2 linked regions of the Rhodobacter capsulatus SB 1003 genome follow. The protein of the gene in region 1 interacts with the protein of each later gene in a pairwise test. Links are inferred from orthologs where the notes say so. Each region holds a gene or a part of one and is shown in the gene's direction. Other genes may lie near its edges. The genes, in order: RCAP_RS00595 and RCAP_RS11150.

Region 1 (2,998 bases):
GAAATATCTGCTTCTGGATGAACCCTTTGCAGGGGTGGACCCGATTGCGGTGGCCGAGATCCGCGCCCTGGTGTCGCATCTGAAAGAACGCGGCATCGGCGTTCTGATCACCGATCACAACGTCCGGGAAACGCTGGAAATCGTCGATCGGGCTTATATCCTTCACGATGGCAGGGTGCTGATGTCGGGCCGCACCGAAGAGGTGGTGCAGGACGAAAACGTCCGTCGCGTCTACCTCGGCGAGAATTTCCGCATTCAGTAACAAAGGTTTCACAAAGGATGCGTTCGGGCAGTTGACAGCCCCGCCGTTCCGTTCCCAAATACGGGGTATGTGCACCAACGCACCCTCGCCCCGTTTCCCGTTCGGCCCGATTCCCGGCCCGCTCCGGTTTTGGGGCTCGACCTCCCCGGTTTCAAAGAAGAGTTCAACCACCTCGCATTCCGGACAGAGCATTCCGGTTGCGGGACAATGACGTGAAGGAGAAGCCATGCGTTATCAGATCAGCGGAAAACAGCTCGACGTTGGCGAAGCCCTGCAAACCCATGTGAAGACCGAATTGGGGGAAACGGTCGACAAATACATGCAGCGACCCACCGATGCGACCGTGGTTTTTTCGCGGACCTCGCATGAATATGTCTGCGAAATCACCGTGCACCTGTCCACCGGCCTGACCGCCTCGGCCGCGGGCCGTGCGGGCGAGGTCTATGCCGCGTTCGAGGCCTGCCGCGAAAAGATGGACAAGCAGCTGCGCCGTCACAAACGCCGCCTGAAAGACCATCACCGCGAACGCGTGACGCCGGTTGAATTCGATGCCGCGGGCCTGTATGTGCTCGCCGCGGAAGATGACGAGACGGAACCCGATGGCGACAGCCTGGCGCCGGTGATCGTCGCCGAGATGGAGACGAAAGTCCCCACGATCTCGGTCGGCGAGGCGGTGATGCAGATGGAGCTCTCGACCAAGCCGCTTCTGGTCTTCCGCAACGAGAAACACGGCGGGGTCAACGTGGTCTACCGGCGGGACGACGGCAACGTCGGCTGGATCGATCCCCGCAACATCAAGTGAGCGTTCGACGATGGGCGCGGAAAAAGGACAGATGGATCTTTCCACCCTGCTCAAACCGGCGGCGGTCAAGGTGTTGACCAATGTCACGAGCAAGAAGCGCCTGTTTCAGGACCTTTCCGAAATCGCGCATTCAGCCTACGGGCTGGATGCGATCCAGACCGTGGACGCGCTGCAGGAACGCGAGATGCTGGGACCGACCGGGGTCGGTCACGGGGTTGCGCTGCCGCATGCGCGGCTGCACGGGCTGAAATCGGTGGTGGGCGTGTTCCTGCGTCTGGAAAAGCCGCTTGATTTCGACGCGGTGGACCGGCTGCCGGTCGATCTGATCTTTGCGCTCTTCGCGCCGAAGGATTCGGGCGTCGAGCATCTGAAGGCCTTGGCGCTGGTGTCGCGGACGCTGCGCAATGTCGAGACCTGCGCGAAGCTGCGGGCCAATTCCGATCCGGCGGCGCTGCATGCGGTGCTGACGGCGGCCTCGGGCGGCGTTCAGGCGGCCTGATCAGGCCTTTTTCCGTTTCCACGGCCCGAAGCCGAATTGCATGTAGTCGCGGGAATAGGTGTCCGCGGCGGCCTGTTCCAGCTCGGGCGTCCAGACATCGGCGAGCTTGACCGGCGCGGTATCGCCCCGTGGCGCCGCAAAGGCCGGGGCTTTCGCCCCGACCATCTGCGCCAGCGCGGCCAGATCCTCGGCCAGGCGATCTTCGCGCGCGACCAGATCCGGGGGCGTGAACTGCGCGATCCCCTGCAGGCTGGCCGATTGGCTGGCCCAGAGCGGATGCACGGCAAGGCTGGTCTGCGCGTTCAGGTTCGTCTTCAGCCAGCCCAGGAAAGCCAGCAGACCCGCCGCCCAGTCCTGCGCCGCCATCGGCTTGCCCTCGGGCGGCAGCGGCAGCTTGTAGCTGCGGCGCAGCACCTCGCGGGTGTCGGCCATCCCGTCTTTCGACAAGAGCGCCGCAAAGGCCAGATGCGCGCGCAACAGCGGATGGCGCACGACGGTGAAGCTGCGGTGGCCGGGATGCCTGCGCTTCCACTGCCGCAGCGTCTTTTGCGAGAAATCGTCTTCCAGCGGGCCAAGCTTCCCCAGCCAGTCGCGGATCGGCGCCTCCAGCCCCGGCCGGATCGGCAGATACAGAAGCCCGGCATCGCAGCCGACGAAAGCGGGCACGCCCGGCCCCCGGCGCGGCTCGAAATTCGGCGTGCGCGACAGGTTGAACCGGTCGAGCTTCGCCAGCGCGGCCTCGATCGCCGGGAAATTCGCCACCTTTTCCTCCAGCGCCTCGGGGTTCTGCACCACAAGGCTGGAGGGCAGGGCGGTCAGCCGCCCCGCGATCCCCAGCCAGGCGGCCAGACCGTTCAGCACCGCCAGATCCTGCGCATCTTCGTAATCGATGTAAAAGGCCGTCTGCCCCGAGGTCTGCAAGGCCCGCATCAGGGTGATCTGAAAGCCCTGCAATGCCTCCAGATGCGTTTCGAATTCGGCGGCGTCGAACTCTGCCTGCGGCGTGTCCTTGCGGTGTTTCGCATCGCCCAGCTTCCACTGCCCGGTCGCCCGCGCCAGTTTCAGGCTGACATAGCTTTCGACCGGATTGCGGGTCAGCACGATCTTGGCGCAGCGCGGATCTTCCAGCATGGCCGAAAGCACGCGCGGATCGTGGTCGTGAAAGAACCGGCAGCCGTTCAGCCCCCCGGCGGTCCTGATCCGGGCCCAAAGCGCCAGCGGATCGGCATCGCGGGCCTCGCGCGTCAGGCCCAGAAGCTCGGTCTGTTTCGGATAGCCGATCAGCGCCGGGTTGAAGGCCTCGCCGTGGCAGCTGACGCCGGGCAGGTCGTTCAGCGCGGCTTCCAGCAGGTTCGACCCCGTGCGCATTTCGGCAAAGACGACGAAACAGTCAAACCGGCTCATCTCATTTCACCAGATAGGGGCGGCGGCGCGG
Region 2 (3,507 bases), 2.3 Mb from region 1 along the record:
ACCCCCGCCCCTCGGCCACGGCTGCGCCCTATGATGCCATGGCCTCGGGCGGTTCGAACCTTGGTCCGCTGTCGCAAAGGCTGATCGACCGGATCCGGGCCGATGTCACGGCCGCAGAGCTGGCGGCGCCGGTGCCCGCCGATGCGGTGACCGCCTCGGCCTCGGGGCTTGATCCCGACATCTCGCCGCAAAATGCGCAGGCACAGGTGGCGCGGGTGGCGGCGGCGCGGGGCATCCCCCCCGCGCGGGTGGCGGCGCTGGTCACGGATCAGACCCGGCAGCCGCTCCTTGGCGTCTTTGGCGCGCCGCGGGTGAATGTGCTTGCGCTGAACCGTGCGCTGGACACACTGGCGGCGCAATGACCCGAGGATGCGATGCCCGCCGGTGATCCGGAAAAACGCCCCGATCCCGATGCGTTGCTGGCGCTCAGCCAGCGCGAGAGGCCCGGCCGTCTGAAGATCTTCCTCGGCGCGGCGCCGGGGGTGGGCAAGACCTGCGCCATGCTGCAGGAGGCCCACCGGCTGCGCGCCGAGGGGGTCGATGTGGTGCTCGGCCTGATCGAGACGCATGGCCGGGCCGAAACCGAGGCGCTGGCGGCGGGGCTGGAAACCCTGCCGCGGCGGCACATCGACCATCGCGGCCAGCCGCTCGAGGAATTCGACATCGACGCCGCGCTGGCCCGGCGTCCGGCGCTGCTGGTGGTGGACGAACTCGCCCACACCAACGCGCCGCAAAGCCGACATCCGAAACGCTGGCAGGACATCCGCGAACTGCTCGATGCCGGGATCGATGTCTGGACGGCGCTGAACATCCAGCATCTGGAAAGCCTGGCCGATGTGGTGGCGCGGATCACCGGCGCCCCCATGCGCGAGACCGTGCCCGATGTCCTGCTGCAAGAGGCGCAGGATGTGGTGCTCGTCGATATCCCGCCCGACGAGCTGATCGCGCGGCTCAAGGCGGGCAAGGTCTATCTGCCGCAGACCGCGCGCCGGGCGGTGGAGAAATTCTTCACCCCCGGCAATCTGACGGCGCTGCGCGAACTGGCTTTGCGCCGCACCGCCGAGCGGGTCGACGACCAGATGACCGAGATCCTGCGGCAAAAGGCGATCGAGGGGCCCTGGGCCGCGGCCGAGCGGCTGCTGGTCTGCCTGGTCGCCGATGGTAGCAGCGATGCGCTGATCCGGCAGACGGCACGGCTGGCCTCGGCGCTGAATGCGGACTGGATCGCGCTCCTGCTGGCGCCGCCCGGCGATCCGGCGCAACCGGACCGGCGCGCGAGCGAGGCGCTGCGGCTGGTCGAGACGCTGGGGGGCACGGCGCAGCGGCGGACCAGCGCCGATTTTGCCGCGGATATCCTGCGCGTGGCGCGGCGCGAACATGTCACGCAGATCCTGCTCGGGCATCGGCCGCGCGGCCCGCTGGCGCGGCTGCTGCGCCAAAGCCTGGCCGAGGCGCTGGCCGCCCGCGCCGAGGGGATCGCGGTGCATCTGCTGCCCCTGCCCGGCCCGGCGCCCGCGGCGGCGCGCCGACGCCTTGACGCCCTGCGCCGGGGCCTGACGCGGCCGGGCCTGCCCGCCGATCTGGCGCTTGCGGGGCTGGCCACGACCGGGGTGATCGCGATCGGCCATGCTTTGGCCGCGGTGATGGAACTGCCGAACCTGTCGATGATCTTTCTGGCGGGCGTGCTGATCTGCGGCACGTTGCGCGGCACCCGGGCGGCGGTTCTGGCGGCGCTTCTGTCCTGTCTGGGCTACAATTTCTTCTTCATCGAGCCGCTGCACACCTTCAGCATCGCGCGGCCGCATGAATTCCTGGCGCTGCTGATCTTTCTGGTCGTCGCCAGCCTGACCGGGTCCTGGACCGGGCGGATCCGCGCGCAGGCCCGCGCGGCGCTGGCGCAGACCCGGGGCGTCGAGGCGCAGGCGGCGTTTTCGCGCCAGCTCTCGGCGGCGTCTTCGGCCGAGGATGTCGCCTGGGCGATGGTGACGCAGGTGCAGGGCGGGCTGGGCGGCAAGGCGATCCTGCTTCTGGTCGAGGGCAGCGAGCTGGTGCCCTGCGCCGCCTGGCCGCCCGAGGAAATCGCCGATCCGGTCGAGATGACCGCGGCGCGCTGGGCGTTTGAAAAAGGCGAGGTGGCGGGCTGGCGCACGGCGACGCTGCCGAACCTGCGGCTGCGCTTTCACCCGCTGGCGACGCCGCGCCATGTGGTGGCGGTGCTGGGCTACGAGCCGCCCGACCGCGACCAGCCGCTCTCGGTCGCCGACGAGGCGAAGCTGGCCGTGGCGGTGGAACAGGCGGCGGTGGCGCTGGACCGCGCGCTTTTGGTGCGCGAGGCGGTGAAGGCGGCGGCGATGCAGGAAAACGAGAACATCCGCGATGCGCTTTTGGCCTCGCTCGGCCATGATCTGCGCACGCCTCTGGCCGCGATCACCGGCGCGGTGACGACGCTGCAACGGGGCGAAACCGACCTGCGCCCCGATCAGCGCACCGAGCTGCTGGACACCATCGGGCAGGAAGCCGCGCGGCTGAACCGCTTCGTGGGCAACCTTTTGGAGATGAGCCGGATCGATCAGGGCGTGGTCAAGGTCCGCCGCGACTGGGTCGATGTCGGCGATGCGATCCGGCTGGCGGCCGAGCGGGCGCGCAAGACCCATCCGGGGCGGCAGACCCGGGTCAGCCTGGCCCCCGATCTGGGCTTCGTGCGCGGCGATCAGGATCTGCTGTCGCAGGTGATCTTCAACCTGCTCGACAACGCACATAAATACGGCGAAAGCGAGGTCAGCGTGCATGCGCGCAATGAAGGGGATCAGGTGGCGATCAGCGTGACCGACGACGGCCCCGGGGTGAAACCGGCCGATCTGGAGCGGATCTTCGAGAAATTCTTCCGCGCGGGCGGCACCGACCGGCGCAAGCCCGGCACCGGGCTGGGGCTGTCGATCTGCCGCGGCCTCGTGCGGGCGATGGGCGGCACGATCAAGGCCGAAAGCCCCGCCATCCGCCGCCGCGGCACCCGGCTGATCGTGCGGCTGCCGCTGGCGGAACTGCCGCAGGACGAGGAGGCGAGATAGGAATGCGCCGTTTGCTTGTCGTCGATGACGACGACCAGATCCAGACCATGCTGCGGATCGCGCTGGAAACGGCGGGCTACGAGATCGTCGCCGCGACGACCGGGCAGGAGGCGATCCGGCTGGCGGCCAGCATCGCGCCCGAGGCGATCCTGCTCGATCTGGGCCTGCCCGACCGCGACGGCAAGGAAGTGCTCAAAGCCGTGCGGGCCTTCAGCGCGGTGCCGGTGATCGTGCTTTCGGCCCGCGACCGCGAGGCGGAAAAGGTCGAGGCGCTGGATCTGGGCGCCGATGACTATCTGGAAAAACCCTTCGGCATCAGCGAGTTGCAGGCCCGTTTGCGCGCCGCCGCCCGCCATGCGACGCGGGCAAAGGGGGAAACGACGCGGCTGGTGCTGGGCGCGCTGAGTGTCGATCTGGAGAAGCGGCTGGTGCAAAAGGA

The links.
Region 2: the proteins of RCAP_RS00595 (region 1) and RCAP_RS11150 interact in binary tests that used the Escherichia coli proteins (3 or more experiments, as listed by UniProt). The link is inferred for Rhodobacter capsulatus SB 1003 from one-to-one orthologs.

The regions. Positions count from the first base shown.
Region 1 is NC_014034.1:123,315-126,312, forward strand. What follows is about bases 143-2,829. They hold RCAP_RS00595 (PTS sugar transporter subunit IIA), read left to right. Parts: upstream 143-1,095; coding sequence 1,096-1,563; downstream 1,564-2,829. Other genes in these bases: lptB (LPS export ABC transporter ATP-binding protein), read left to right, coding at 143-262; hpf (ribosome hibernation-promoting factor, HPF/YfiA family), read left to right, coding at 489-1,064; RCAP_RS00600 (sulfotransferase family protein), read right to left, coding at 1,564-2,829. In the rest of the region: more of lptB, read left to right, coding at 1-142; more of RCAP_RS00600, read right to left, coding at 2,830-2,967; RCAP_RS00605 (DUF5927 domain-containing protein), read right to left, coding at 2,969-2,998. UniProt on the Escherichia coli protein: Seems to have a role in regulating nitrogen assimilation.
Region 2 is NC_014034.1:2,429,019-2,432,525, forward strand. What follows is about bases 73-3,268. They hold RCAP_RS11150 (sensor histidine kinase), read left to right. Parts: upstream 73-374; coding sequence 375-3,068; downstream 3,069-3,268. Other genes in these bases: kdpC (potassium-transporting ATPase subunit KdpC), read left to right, coding at 73-362; RCAP_RS11155 (response regulator), read left to right, coding at 3,071-3,268. Outside these bases: more of kdpC, read left to right, coding at 1-72; more of RCAP_RS11155, read left to right, coding at 3,269-3,507. UniProt on the Escherichia coli protein: Member of the two-component regulatory system KdpD/KdpE involved in the regulation of the kdp operon. KdpD may function as a membrane-associated protein kinase that phosphorylates KdpE in response to environmental signals.